3 regions of the Noviherbaspirillum album genome follow, and region 1 is predicted to be linked to each of the others. Evidence: predicted binding sites of a transcription regulator. Region 1 holds the regulator's gene; each other region holds the start of a gene.
The links. The regulator sigma-54, encoded in region 1, starts transcription at its own class of promoters, with help from an activator protein. The targets are predictions, from matches to a motif close to TGGCANGNAANCTGCTTT.
Positions count from the first base shown of each region.

Region 2: prpB (methylisocitrate lyase) is a predicted target of sigma-54. The motif match lies at 1,837-1,854, and genes of this name have one in related genera.
Region 3: RY831_RS13440 (nitrate/nitrite transporter) is a predicted target of sigma-54. The motif match lies at 3,290-3,307, and genes of this name have one in related genera.

Region 1 is NZ_JAWIIV010000019.1:73,286-78,207, reverse strand. Features, by position in the region: gene RY831_RS20455 (deoxyguanosinetriphosphate triphosphohydrolase) at 1-209, shown strand, start outside; gene RY831_RS20450 (enoyl-CoA hydratase/isomerase family protein) at 218-1,309, opposite strand; gene hpf (ribosome hibernation-promoting factor, HPF/YfiA family) at 1,544-1,894, opposite strand; gene RY831_RS20440 (RNA polymerase factor sigma-54) at 1,986-3,479, opposite strand; gene lptB (LPS export ABC transporter ATP-binding protein) at 3,497-4,237, opposite strand; gene lptA (lipopolysaccharide transport periplasmic protein LptA) at 4,239-4,787, opposite strand; gene lptC (LPS export ABC transporter periplasmic protein LptC) at 4,825-4,922, opposite strand, start outside.
Region 2 is NZ_JAWIIV010000007.1:215,701-220,622, reverse strand. Features, by position in the region: gene prpC (bifunctional 2-methylcitrate synthase/citrate synthase) at 1-840, opposite strand, end outside; gene prpB (methylisocitrate lyase) at 897-1,787, opposite strand; gene prpR (propionate catabolism operon regulatory protein PrpR) at 2,000-3,610, shown strand; gene RY831_RS11135 (DUF1289 domain-containing protein) at 3,717-3,902, shown strand; gene cls (cardiolipin synthase) at 3,947-4,922, opposite strand, start outside.
Region 3 is NZ_JAWIIV010000010.1:23,108-28,029, reverse strand. Features, by position in the region: gene RY831_RS13450 (hypothetical protein) at 1-96, opposite strand, end outside; gene RY831_RS13445 (bifunctional protein-serine/threonine kinase/phosphatase) at 206-1,909, opposite strand; gene RY831_RS13440 (nitrate/nitrite transporter) at 2,034-3,248, opposite strand; gene nirB (nitrite reductase large subunit NirB) at 3,521-4,922, shown strand, end outside.

The sequences.
Region 1 (4,922 bases):
GCCGCATCGTGCGCGACCTGTTCGACGCCTTCATGCAGGAGCCGCGCCTGCTGCCGCCGGATTACCAGGTGCCGCGCGGGGAAGGCAATGGTGCTCGGGATGATACGGAGCAGACGCAGGCGCGCAAGGTGTCCGACTATATCGCCGGAATGACCGACCGCTACGCGATGCGTGAGCATCGCCGTTTGTTCACGGTCGGCGAGATCTAGCCTCGTTCTTAACTCAGCTCACGCAGCGGATGCGCATGCGGCGGCCAGGCCGGCGCGAAGAAGCGCTCGACCATCGCCGCATCGACCTCGTCCAGCGAAGCTGGTTGCCATTTCGGCGCATTGTCCTTGTCGATGACAACCGAACGTATGCCTTCGAGCACCTCGCCGTTCTCGAAACTGCGCCGGACCATCGTCCGCTCCATGCGCAGGCATTCCGCAACGCTCAGTGCAGCTCCACGCCGCAGCTGCTCCAGGGTCACGCACATCATCAGCGGCGAACGCTTGCGCATGACCGACAGCGTCTTCTGCGCAAAGGCATCGTCATCGCCTGCCAGCGATGCGGCGATGGCTTGCACCGTATTGCCCGCGAAGTGCCGGTCCATGCTGCCACGCTGTGCGGCGAGCGTGCTTGCCGCGGGTTCGGCCTGGGCCTGGAATGGGGCAGCGAACTCCAGGATGGCATGGCGCAGGTCCGCTGCCTGACTCGACGACACCATGTCCACCAGGGTACCCAGTTCCGATGACGGTACGTACACATCCGCCAGTCCCGCATGCAATGCATCGGCCGCGCCGATGACCTCGCCAGTGACGCCGAGATAGGCGCCGATCTGGCCGGGGCAGCGCGACAGGAAATAGCTGCCGCCGACATCGGGGAAAAGCCCGATGTTCACTTCGGGCATGGCCATTTTCGTGCGTTCGGTGACGACGCGCATGCGGTTGCCTTCACCGCCCTGGGCAATACCCATGCCGCCGCCCATCACGATGCCGTCCATGATGGCGATATAGGGCTTGGGATAGGTATGGATCAGGTGGTTGAGCGCGTATTCCTCGGTGAAGAAATCCTCGAGCAATGCGCTGCCCGCAAGCGGCGTGCTGCGTCCGGCCTCGTGAAAGAAGCGGATATCGCCGCCGGCGCAGAATGCCTTTTCGCTGCTGCTGCGGATCAGCACCGCGCGTACTGCAGCATCGCCGCGCCAGGCAAGCAGCGCCTGCGTGATGGCGCGCACCATCTCCAGCGAAAGCGAGTTCAATGCCTTGGGACGATCCAGCGTAATGATGCCGATGTGATTGGTAATGGCCGTGCGGACGAAGTCTGTCATGGGATAGGATGATCAACGGTGATGAACGGTCGAATTCCCGGGCGTCAGTGAGCCCGGAGAAGGGCAGGGATATTGTATCGGCGATGCCGATTGTCCGCAGTCGCCGGCCTGACAGTTGACGCCATTCCTGACGCCATGAGCCTCCCGCCGCTTGCGGCCGTGCCAGCAAAAAGGGCGCCGAAGCGCCCTTGATCGAGTGGCTTGCCGGTGTGCGGCAAGGGACCCCCCGGTTCCTTATTCAGCAGCCTGAGCTTCAGCAGGCATGCGCTTGATGGCTTCGCATTGATGGTCCTGCAGCTTGGTCTTGTACTTCAGCACCTGGCGATCCAGCTTGTCCATCAGCGTATCGATCGCCGCATAGACGTCCTGTGCAAAACTCTCGACATGAATGACGTTTCCCCTTAGGCGCAGGTTGACTTCGGCGCGTTGCCGCTTGTCTTTTTCAGAGGGCTTTTCAACCCCGAGGATGACTGCAATATCAATGACATGATCGAAATGCCGGATTATCCTGTCCAGTTTCGTCTCCACGTATTCGCGGATGGCAGGGGTCAGATCGAGGTGATGTCCACTGATTATGAGATTCATACAGCGCTCCTATGATTGGCGTCGCTGGAGGTTCGCAACGTGCCCGCGGCGGTCACGCCGGAACACAGCAACATCGGTACTACGATGACAACTATAGAGATTTGCGCAGATTAACGGGAGGAATTTTCAAGGCTTCCCGGTATTTCGCGACGGTGCGCCGTGCGACCACCATGCCCTGTTCCCCCAACATGTCCGCAATTTTGCTATCTGAAAAAGGATTCTTGGGGTCTTCTGCTCCTATCAATTGTTTGATCAGGGCCCGTATCGCAGTGGAGGAGGCTTCGCCCCCGGCTTCCGTTGCAACGTGGCTGCCGAAGAAATACTTCAACTCAAACATTCCATGCGGGGTGAGCATGTATTTTTGTGTTGTTACCCGAGAGATAGTGCTCTCGTGTAAACCCAGTGTATCAGCAATTTCGCGCAAGACAAGGGGGCGCATGGCGACCGCGCCATGCGAGAAGAAATTGCGCTGGCGGTCGACGATGGCCTGTGCCACGCGCAGGATGGTGTCGAAGCGCTGGCGCATGTTCTTGATCAGCCACTTCGCCTCCTGCAGTTGCGAGGAGAGTGATCCCTCACCTTTGCTCTGCTTGAGGATGTTCGCATATAGCGCATTGACCCGAAGGCGTGGCATCACTTCATGATTGAGCATTACCTGCCAGCCGTTCTTGGTCTTCTTGACGATCACGTCGGGCACCACGAAGTCCGACGCATCGGACGCATACAGCGCGCCCGGATGCGGATTGCAGCTCTTGATCACATGCTGTGCCTCGCGCAGGTCCTCTTCGTCGCAGTCCAGCGCCTTCTTCAGCTTGTTGAAATCGCGCTGCGCAAATAGCTGCAGATACTGTTCGACGATCTCGAGCGAGCGGCGCCGTGTGACCAGCGGCACCTTCGGCATGCGGCGGATCTGGATCGCGAGGCATTCGGACGCATTGCGCGCACCGACGCCGGCCGGATCGAAACTCTGCAGCAGCTTGAGCGCCACGTTGAGTTCATCAAGTTCGATTTCCAGCTCTTCCGGCAGGCGCGCATGGATCTCTTCCAGCGGTTCTTCCAGGTAACCGTTGTCGTTCAAGGCATCGATGAGGAGTTCCACCAGCGCGCGGTCGCGCGGTTCCCTGACGGTGACGCGCATCTGTTCCAGCAGGTGCTCGCGCAGCGTGGTTTCGTGCGCTTCCAGCTGCGGCCGTGCGTCGTCGTCTTCCGGCGCCTTCGATGTGCGCGCGACATCGTCGAAGCTCCATTCGCTGTCCGATGCGGAACCGCCTTCGCCGCCTTCGCCATTGTCGGCGCCGCCTTCATAGGCGCCTTCGGGTTCGTCGCGCGTGGAGGAGGATGCCTCGCCCGGCGGCGCCTCATTGCTGCTGCTTGACCCGGGGGCGCTGATGGCGCCGTCGGCGAGCAGCCGCACGGAGTGATCCAGGGGATCATCCACGCGTTCGAGCATGGGATTGTCCGAGAGGATCTGTTCCAGCTCCTGATGCAGCTCGAGCGTCGACAGTTGCAGCAATCGGATCGACTGCTGCAACTGCGGTGTCAGCGCGAGGTGTTGCGATACGCGAAGTTGGAGAGTCTGTTTCATACCTGTCTGATTCTTCCCTACATCCGGAAGTGTTCGCCCAAATACACGCGCCGCACGGACTCATTGGCAATGATGTCATCCGGGCGGCCGCTTGCCAGTACCGAGCCTTGATTGATGATATAGGCACGGTCGCAAATGCCAAGTGTTTCCCGCACATTGTGGTCGGTGATCAATACGCCGATGCCACGCTCTTTCAGGAAGCGCACGATGCGCTGGATTTCAATGACGGCGATCGGATCGACACCGGCAAACGGCTCATCCAGCAGAACGAAGCGCGGATTGGTCGCCAGCGCGCGCGCAATTTCCACGCGCCGCCGCTCGCCGCCCGACAGCGACAGCGCCTGGTTTTCGCGCAGCCGCTCGATCTGCAGTTCCGACAGCAGCGTATTGAGCCGCTTGTCGATCGCTTCCTTGCTCAGCGGCTTGTTGTCCACCCGCTGCAGTTCCAGCACCGCGCGGATATTGTCTTCCACCGTCAGCTTGCGGAACACCGATGCTTCCTGCGGCAGATAGGACAGGCCCAGCGTCGCGCGCCGGTGAATCGGCATGCGCGAAATCGCCACGCCGTCGAGATCGATCTCGCCCGCGTCCGACGGCACCAGGCCGACGATCATGTAGAACGAAGTTGTCTTGCCGGCGCCGTTCGGGCCCAGCAGCCCGACCACCTCGCCGCTTTCCACCTGCAGGGACACGTCATGCACCACCTGGCGGGTGCCGTAGCTTTTCTGCAAGCCGCGAACGACCAATGTGCTTGCCATGCTATTTGCCCTTTGTTTCGGTTCGCGGCTGTATTACCGCCTTAATGCGGCCGCCGCCCGGCTTCGTCTCGCCGCTCGGCGTATTGTTGACGGTAAAAAACTCCGCGCGGCTGTCATAGGAAATGAATTCGCCTTCGACTTCATCCATGACCTTGGTTCCTTCGAGGCGCCGCATCTTCGCCCGCGAAAACAGCTTCACGATTTCTGTCTTGCCGTTGTATTCAATGCGCTCGGCCTGGCCTTCCATCCACTGGTCGGGCCCGCCGTCGCGCTTCTGGCGGAATGTCGCCAGGCCGCCCGGCGGCGCCAGCAGCGTTGCATACTGATAACCGGCCGGATCCTGCGTGACGGTCAGTTTGTATGCCTTCATGATCAGCGTGCCCCGCGTCAGGATGACATTGCCGGTAAAGGTATTGATCTGCTTGACGTCGTCGTAGGCCATCTGGTCGGCCTCGACATTCGTCGGTTTCTCGGAATCCGCCTTCTCCGCGTGCACGCCGCCGGCGGCGGTTATACCCAGCATCAGCAGCAACCACAAAAATCGTTTCATCGGAGATCTCGGAACAGTAGCATCAAGTTATATCGAATCAGCGTTGCGGAGCTTGATACGTGCCATGAACATTGCTCGACAATTGCAGCTCCCGCGTCGCATTGTTGGCAAGCATGCCGGTGCCGGTGAGCACGG
Region 2 (4,922 bases), on a different contig from region 1:
CTTGTTGCGCGGGTCGGAGATGGTGTACACCGGATGGCCGAAGCCGATCACCACTTCCTTGTTTTCCACGCGGCGGCGGATGTCGGCTTCCGCCTCGTCCGGATTGTCGTAGCGCTTCTGGATCTCGAACGCGACTTCATTGGCGCCGCCGTGCTTGGGGCCGCGCAGCGCGCCGATGGCGCCGGTGATCGCGGAATACATGTCGGAGCCGGTGCCGGCGACGACGCGCCCGGTGAAGGTCGATGCATTGAACTCATGCTCCGCATACAGGATCAGCGAGGTATGCATGGCGCGCTCCCACGACTCGTTCGGCTTGTGGCCGTGCAGCAGGTGCAGGAAATGGCCGCCGATGGAATCATCGTCGGTCTCGGTCTCGATGCGCCGGCCGTTATGGCTGAAGTGATACCAGTACAGCAGCATCGAGCCCAGCGATGCCATCAGGCGGTCGGCGATGTCGCGCGCGCCGGGCGTGTTGTGGTCGTCCTTCTCCGGCAGCACGCATCCCAGCACCGAAACGCCGGTGCGCATCACGTCCATCGGATGCGAGGAAGCCGGCAGCGTTTCGAGCGCTGCCTTCACATTGGCCGGCAGGCCGCGCAGCGACTTGAGCTTGGCCTTGTAGCCCCTCAATTCCGCCTCGGTGGGCAGCTTGCCGTGTACCAGCAGATAGGCAATTTCTTCGAATTCGCAGGCATCGGCGACATCGAGGATGTCATAGCCGCGGTAATGCAGGTCGTTGCCGGTCTTGCCGACCGTGCAGAGCGCGGTGTTGCCCGCGGTGACGCCGGACAGGGCGACGGATTTCTTCGGCTTGAAGCCGGTGGCTTGCTGTTCGCTCATACAAAAGTCTCCAGGGATGGGTTGTACGTTTATTCGATTATTTGGTTATCTGGCGATTATTTCGCTTTTTGCTGCGCGAAGAGCGCATCGAGCTTCTGTTCGAAGTCGTGGTAGTTGATGCGGTCGTAAAGTTCCATGCGGGTCTGCATGGTGTCGACCACATTCTTTTGCGTGCCGTCGCGGCGGATTGCGGCATACACGTTTTCGGCCGCCTTGTTCATCGCGCGGAAGGCCGACAGCGGATACAGCACCAGGCCGACATCCACGCTCTTGAGTTCCTCCACCGTGTACAGCGGCGTCGCGCCGAATTCGGTGATGTTGGCCAGCACCGGCACCTTCACCGCGTCGGCGAAGGTCTTGTACATCTCCAGCTTGGTGATGGCTTCGGGGAAGATCATGTCGGCGCCGGCTTCGACGCAGGCCTGGGCGCGGTCGAGCGCGGCTTCCAGGCCCTCTACGGCGAGCGCATCGGTGCGCGCCATGATCACGAAGTTCTCATCGGTGCGGGCATCGACCGCCGCCTTGATGCGGTCCACCATTTCCTGCTTGGAAACGATTTCCTTGTTCGGGCGATGGCCGCAGCGCTTGGCGCCGACCTGGTCTTCGATATGGATCGCGGCGGCGCCGAACTTGATCATGGACTTCACGGTGCGCGCGACGTTGAAGGCGGAAGAGCCGAATCCGGTATCGACGTCGACCAGCAGCGGCAAGTCGCAGACATCGGTGATGCGGCGCACGTCGGTCAGCACGTCGTCGAGGTTGGAAATGCCGAGGTCGGGCAAGCCGAGCGAACCGGCGGCCACGCCGCCGCCGGACAGGTAGATGGCGCGATAGCCGGCGCGCTTGGCCAGCAGGGCATGGTTGGCATTGATGGCACCGACCACCTGCAACGGGGATTCTTCTTTGACCGCCTTGCGGAAGGCGGCGCCTGCGGATTGGAGACTCATGGATTGATTCACCTGTTGGATGTTTCATGGAACTGCGACTGCATGCTGAATTGCAAAGCCCATGCCATAGTCGAACAGAGTATGCGCCGGTTTATTTTTCATTTAGATTTCAATCGCTTATAAAGCTTTCGTCTTGGATGTGAAAACGTTCATCGCCACTTGCAACGTTTCATTCTGCGTTACACTTGAAACACTGAAACGGAACGAAACACATGCGAACCCGCAGCCATTCCCTCCCCGATCCGAACGACAAGCCGGTCATCTGGACTGTCGCCATTTCCCGCCTGTCCGATCTGTTCCGGGACATCACGCTGGAATTCGACGAACGGGCCAGCATCGAACCCATTCACCTCGGCTTCGAGGATGCGGTACGCCATATCCGCGAGCGCATGGAAAACGAGCGCTGCGACGCCGTGATCGCCGCCGGCTCCAACGCCGCCTACCTGAAGAGCCGCCTGTCGCTGCCGGTGGTCATCGCCAAGGCCAGCGGCTTTGACGTGATGCAGGCGCTGGCCCGCGCCCGCAAGATCACGGCCGATATCGGCATGATCAGCTACCAGGAAACCATGCCGGAACTGAGCGAATTCCAGGACACCTTTGGCCTGAAGATCCTGCAGCGCACCTATGCGACCGAGGAAGATGCGCGGGCCCAGATCAACGAAATGAAGGCCGCCGGCATCAAGGCCATCGTCGGCGCCGGTCTTATCACCGACCTGGCCGAGGAAGCCGGCCTGGCCGGCGTGTTCGTCTATTCCGCGGCATCGATCCGCCGCGCCTTCGAGGATGCGCTGGAAATCGCCCGCTTCACCCGCCTGGAATCCGGCCGCGCCCGCGCCAACCCGCTGGCCGATGCGCTGCGCGCCAAGCATGGCCTGGCCGATCTTCGCGGCGAATCGGCCGCGATGCAGCGGGTGCGGCAAGCCATCGTGCTGTTCGCCAAGTCGCCGGCGACCGTGCTGATCCAGGGCGAGACCGGCACCGGCAAGGAGCTGGCGGCCCAGGCAATACACCGCGAAAGCCAGCGCGCGCGCCAAGCCTTCGTCGCCATCAACTGCGGCGCGGTGGCCGAATCGCTGCTGGAGTCGGAACTGTTCGGCTACGAGGAAGGCGCATTTACCGGTTCGCGCCGCGGCGGGCATGCCGGCCTGTTCGAAGCGGCCAATCGCGGCACGCTGTTCCTCGACGAGATCGGTGAAATGCCGCTGCCCCTGCAGACCCGCCTGCTGCGCGTGCTGGAGGAACGGGAGGTGGTGCGGGTGGGCGGCACGCGGCCGGTTCCGGTGAATGTGCGCATCATCAGCGCGACCCATTGCGACCTCGACCAGCGCGTCAGGGATGGCCGTTTCCGGGCCGACCTGTTCTACCGGCTGGCGGTGCTGCGGCTGACCCTGCCGCCGCTGCGCGAACGCAGGGACGACCTGGTGGCGCTGGCGGAATGGGGCTTGAAGAATGCGCTGGCCGCACTGGGCGCCCGGCCGCATGCCAACCTGCATGCGGAACTGCTCGCCTGCGCCCCGCTACTGGAAAATTACGCCTGGCCGGGCAATGTGCGGGAACTGCGCAACCTGATGGAGCGGCTTGCGCTGTTCCTTGCCGCCGAACCGCTGCAGGCACTGTCGCCGAGTTTCATTGCGGCAGCCGCTCCCGAACTCGGCGCGCCGGCAGTGCCGCCCATGGAAAAGACGGCGGCACAGACTGCGCCGCCATCGGGGGAATCGCTGGCTCAGGTGCTGGCGCGGTTCAACGGCAACCGCGAAGCGGCGGCGAGGCATCTCGGCATCAGCCGCACCACCTTGTGGCGCAGGCTCGGCCGCGGCGAATGAAAACCGGCTCGGACGCAACACCGCAGGCCGGCATGCATCAGCCCGATAGGCGCAGACACCCGGTCCGGGCTATCATTGCCGCTTGATGTCCAAAGGCATTTCTTTCATGCAAAACAAGTCCCGCCCCGACACGCCCTGTGTCGCCGTCTGCTCAACCACCTTCGATGACGTCTGCCGCGGCTGCGGACGCACCGTCGCGGAGGTCGCCAACTGGGTGTTCATGACGGAAGAGGAAAAGGAAAGGGTCTGGACGCGCATCACTGCGGAGGGCTATCCACGCCGCCAGTCATAAAGATCATGCAGGCTGCCTGAGGACAGTCATCGGACCTACCATATCTATAGCTGCTTGCCGAACAGTGACATCGCATGTTCGAAAATCTTTTCCTGCAGCGGCCTCGACTTCCACTCCTCCAGCGTGATGCGGCGCGAACGCGCGACATCCTGCTCGAACTCCGCCGTCATCTCCTCCGCGAAATTCGCGTCGTAGATGTTGAGATTGGCTTCATCATTGAGCCTGAACGAACGGTTGTCGAAATTGGTGGAACCTGTCGACACGAGAAAGCCGTCCACGATCATGATCTTGCAGTGAAACATGGTCGGCTGGTATTCATGGATCTCGATTCCCGCTTCCAGCAGCCTTCCCCAGCGCGCCCGCGATGCGCGCCGCACGATTTCGGTATCGATGTACTTTCCCGGCGTGATGATGCGTATCTTTACGCCACGCCGGGCGGCTGCGACCAGCGCGTCGACAGAAAGATCGTCAGGAACGAAATACGAGTTCGCCAGCAGTATCGTCTGCCGGGCCGATGCGATCGACAGCAGATACATCAGGTGCATGCTTTCGCTGCCGCCGGTCGGTGAGCTGCTGAACATCTGGGCAAGCACCTTCCCCTTGGGCTCGATGTGCGGAAAGTATTCGGCAGCATGCAGGACGCGCCCGTTGGCCTTGACCCAGTTATCGAGAAAGACGGCCTGGAATTCCGATACCGCCGGCCCCTCGACGCGGAAGTGCGAGTCGCGCCAGTGGTCCTTGTCCTGCGCATCGCCGTCCCAAAGGTCGGCGATGCCGACGCCGCCGGTAAAGGCGACCTGTCCGTCGACGACCAGCAGCTTGCGGTGGGTGCGGTTGTTCATGCGGGTGAGATTGGCCCAGTGCGGCTCGTGATAGCGCTCGACCTCGACGCCGCTGTCGCGCAACCGGGCCAGCATCTCGTCATCCATCTTGGCGCTGCCTATCCAGTCGAGCAGCACATGCACCTTCACGCCGGCGCGCGCGCGTTCGCTCAAGGCATCGCTGAAGGCCTTGCCGATA
Region 3 (4,922 bases), on a different contig from region 1:
CGGCCAGAAGAAATTCAAGATGCGCTTCGTTTCAATTTCGTCATAAACAAGTTCGGAGTCCGGAATATCAGGAACATTGATCAATATGGAACCCATGACAGCTTCTCTCTTTGCATGGTCAAAAACAGAGGCCATTCTCAGTGGGAAATTGCAAACCTGTCAACAAAGTAGGTCGCTACATTGGCGAAAGCGCATCACGCCCGCATTACCTCATGACAAGCAGATACAGCATCAGCAGATTGAGCACGACTGAACTCACGGCAACGGCGCGCCATAGCCCGGCGGGATCGCGCTTCGCAAGCGGCGTGACCGATCGCGCCGGTACCGGATTGCTGGCGCCGCGCTCCAGAGCGATCAGAAATTCCTCTGCAGTCTCATAGCGGTCCGCCGGATCGCGCGCCACCGCCTTGAGCAGCACATTGTCAAGCCATGCAGGCACATCGGGCCGATAGCGACTCGGCGGCGCCGGCTCGCCGAAGCGCGGGCGCTGGAAGGGCTCAATCTCGCCGTAGGGATAGTGTCGCGTGAGCATCTGGTAAAGCGTGACGCCAGCCGCATACACATCGGTCTGCCGCGACGGCGGCGCATTGTCGAATTGCTCTGGTGCGAGAAACGATGGCGTGCCGGCCTGCGGCGCATGGATGCCGTCCTCCCTTTCCAGTCCCGACAGCGCCACGCCCAGGTCGAGCACCCGCAATTCGCCATCCGCGCCGAGATGCACATTGCCCGGTTTGATATCGCGATGGAGAATGCTGCGCCGGTGCAGCGCGCCGATCGCGCGCACCAGCTTCTCGCCATGTGTGACCACTTCCGGTGCGGTGAAGTGCGTGCCGGCGTCGAGCATCTGCTGCAGCGTCGCGCCTTCATGCCAGGTGCTAAGGTAATACAGGTAATTCTTTTGCTCGGGCACGATGACCTGCGGGAAGAAGCGCGCGACGACGCGCTTGGCCAGCCATTCCTCGTGCGCGAAGGCCGAGCGTTCATGGGCATCGCTGGCGCGGTCCGGGTGCAGGGTCTTGAGCACCAGCTGCCGCTGCGACTTCGGCTCTCGCACGCGGTAGAGCAGGGTCGCCTGCGAAGCATGGATCACGTCCTCGACCTCGTAGCCATCAATGGCCTGCCCCGGCTTGAGCTTCGGCGGCAAGGGCAGCTGCCGCGAACCCGACAGCGCGTCGCGCAGGTTCTCTTCAGGCAGCGTCACGACCTTCAGCACCAACGCGCTGCAGTTGTCGGACGAATCGGCCGCCAGCGCCGCATCGACGAGCGCCGCAGCGGTCGCCTCGGGATCGGACCGATCCATGGCTACGGCGGACAGCGCATGCGTGATGTCGTATTCGCTCATCCAGCCCCACACGCCGTCCGAGGCTAGCAGAAACACGTCGCGCTCGCGCAGCTCGCCCATGCCATGGTCGATCGCGATGCGCGTATCGAGTCCGATGGCGCGGGTGAGCACATGCTGCATTTCCGGGCGGTCCCAGACATGGTCGGTGGTCAGCCGCGTCAGCGCGCCGCCGCGCAGCAGGTAGAGCCGCGTGTCGCCGACATGGGCAAAGTAGTAATAGGTGCCGCGCAGTACCACCGCAGTTAGTGTGGTGGCCATGCCAGCCAGTTCACGCCGTATCGATCCCTGGTGCTGCACCCATCCATTGATCGCCTTGATCACCTTGTCCATCGCCTGGGTGACCGGCCAGGTATCGGGCGTCGCATAGTAATCGGTCAGCAGGCCGCGCACCGTGTACTCGGAGGCTTCGCGTCCGCCGTCATTGCCGGAGACACCGTCGGCGACGGCGGCCATCAGGCCCTTGGTGGACAAGTCGGGTTCGGCAGGCGTGACCATGCCGACAAAGTCTTCATTGCGTTCGCGTACGCCGGTGCGCGAATCGTGGCCGGTCAGGACAGCAAGAGGCATGAATGATCGAATAATGAAACGGGTGGCGGAAATGCACTTGCGGCGGATGAAGCCTTGCATGCTTCATCCGCCGCAGGTGCGGCAGTGTCATTGTAGCCACTGCCGTGGCTGGAGTCGCGAAGACCTAGATTTTTGCCGTCGTCATCGCAGCGCTGCCCCAGGTAGTGCGCCAGCGGTTCTTCACGAAGCTGAGGCCGACCAGCGCCGTCACCGCCAGCGCTGCGAAAATCGTCAGGCCGAGCTGGTAGCTGCCGGTGACCTGCTTCGAATAGCCGAGGCTGGATGCCAGGTAGAAGCCGCCGATGCCGCCGGCCATGCCGACCAGGCCGGTCATGACGCCGATCTCCTTGCGGAAGCGCTGCGGCACCAGCTGGAATACCGCGCCGTTGCCGGTGCCCAGCGCCAGCATGGCCAGCACGAACACGGCCAGCGCGCCAACGTAGGACTGCATGCCGAGGCTGGCGATGAACAGGAACAGGCCGGCCAGCACATACATGATAGACAGCGTCTTGATGCCGCCGATGCGGTCGGCGACGATGCCGCCCAGCGGGCGCACCAGCGAGCCGGCGAACACGCAGGCTGCGGTGAAGTATCCCGCCGTGACCGGCGACAGGCCGTACTGGCCGTTGAAATAGATCGTGAGCGAGGAAGCCAGGCCGGAGAAGCCGCCGAAGGTGACGCTGTAGAAGAACATGAACCACCATGCGTCCTTGTCCTTGAGCACATGCAGGTATTCGGTCAGCGACTTGGGCGGCGGCGCGGACGGCGCGTCCTTGGCGAAGGTCATGTAGACCGCGAACGCCACGCCCAGCGGAATCAGGCACAGCCCGAATACGTTCTGCCAGCCGAAAGCGATCGCCAGGGAGGGCGCAAACAGCGCCGCGAAGGCGGTGCCGGAATTGCCGGCACCGGCGATGCCCAGCGCGGTGCCCTGGTGCTCGGGCGGATACCAGCGCGAGGCGAGCGGCAGGGCCACCGCGAAGGCCGCGCCGGCGACGCCGAGCAGCACGCCCAGGGTCAGCATGTGTCCGTAGCTGGCCAGGTTGCCCAGCCAAGCCCATGCCAGGCCGGCGATGACCACGAGCTGGCCGATGGCGCCTGCCTTCTTGGGCTTGAGGTGATCGACCAGCACGCCCATGACGATGCGCAGCAGCGCGCCGGCCAGCAATGGCGTGGCCACCATCAGGCCTTTCTGGGCGGGCGTCAGGGCGAGATCCGTCGAAATCTGCACGGCGAGCGGGCCGAGCAGCACCCACACCATGAAGCTGAGATCGAAATAGAAAAATGAAGCGAGCAGGGTAGGCGTGTGTCCCGCCTTCCAAAACGACGTTGTTTTCACGATGCTCCTTTGCACCAGGGTTTGAGAGACTGCCATGCACTTATGCAAGCAGCATGCCACTGCGTTTGCGCGCGCGGGCGCCCGTCATGAGGCAAACCATGCCGTGATTAGGTGCGTTGTGAGGCATGAAGCCGCACGCCGCACCGGCGCAGTGCAAAACCGGAGCCGCCGCAGTGCGTTTTCCCACGCAATCGATTGGCATGCCTCCTGCTTAGAGACATGCATGTTTATCTTCAGGCTTCAATGGCGAGGCCACACGAGAGGGAGCTTTGATGAAGAAGCTGAAGTTAGTCATGGTGGGGAACGGCATGGCGGGCGTGCGCACGCTGGAAGAGCTGCTGAAGATCGCGCCGGATGTGTACGACATCACCGTGTTCGGTGCCGAGTCCTATGCCAACTACAACCGCATCCTGCTGTCGCCGGTGCTCGCCGGCGAACAGACCATCCAGGACATCATGCTCAACGATGTCGACTGGTATGAGCAGAACAACATCACTCTCCATCTCGGCAAAAAGATCGCCAAGATCGACCGCGTGCGGCGGCAAGTGATCGCGGAAGACGGCACGGTGGCGGAATACGACCGCTTGCTGCTCGCCACCGGCTCCAATCCATTCATCCTTCCGGTGCCCGGCAAGGATCTCGAGGGCGTGATTTCCTACCGCGACATCCAGGACACCAACGCGATGATCGAGGCCGCGCAGCAGCACAAGCACGCGGTGGTCATCGGCGGCGGCCTGCTCGGTTTGGAGGCGGCCAACGGCCTCAAGCTGCGCGGCATGGACGTGACCGTGGTGCACCTGCCGAACTGGCTGATGGAGCGCCAGCTCGACCCGGTCGCCGGCAAGATGCTGCAGAAGTCGCTGGAAGACCGCGGCCTGACCTTCCTGCTCGAAAAAAACACGAAAGAAATCGTCGGCGACGAGAACGGCCGCGTAAAAGCCATCCGCTTCACCGACGGCGTCGAAGTCCCGGCGCAACTGGTGGTGATGGCGGTCGGCATCCGGCCGAACACCGCGCTGGCGGAATCGGCTGGCCTCTACTGCAACCGCGGCATCGTGGTCAACGACACCATGCAGACCTACGATCCGCGCATCTATGCGGTCGGCGAATGCGTGAACCACCGCGGCACCGCCTACGGTCTGGTCGCGCCGCTGTTCGAGATGGCCAGGGTCTGCGCCAACCACCTCGCCAACTTCGGCATCGGCCGCTACCAGGGATCGGTGACTTCCACCAAGCTCAAGGTCACAGGCATCGACCTGTTTTCCGCCGGCGAATTCATGGGCGGAGAAGGCACCGAGGAAATCGTGCTGTCGGACCCGATAGGCGGCGTCTACAAGAAGCTGGTGATCAAGAACGACAAGCTGGTCGGCGCCTGCCTCTACGGCGATACCGTCGACGGCTCCTGGTATTTCAGCCTGCTGCGCGAAGGCCGCGACATCGGCGAGATCCGCGATACGCTGATGTTCGGCGAATCCAACACCGGCCGCCCCGGCGATGTCGGCCACGAGGGTTTCACCAAGGCCGCGGCCATGCCCGACACCGCAGAAGTCTGCGGCTGCAACGGCGTGTGCAAGGGCGCCATCGTCAAGGCCATCAAGGAGAAGGGCCTGTTTACGCTGGACGACGTGCGCAAGCACACCAAGGCATCGGCCTCCTGCGGTTCCTGCACCGGTT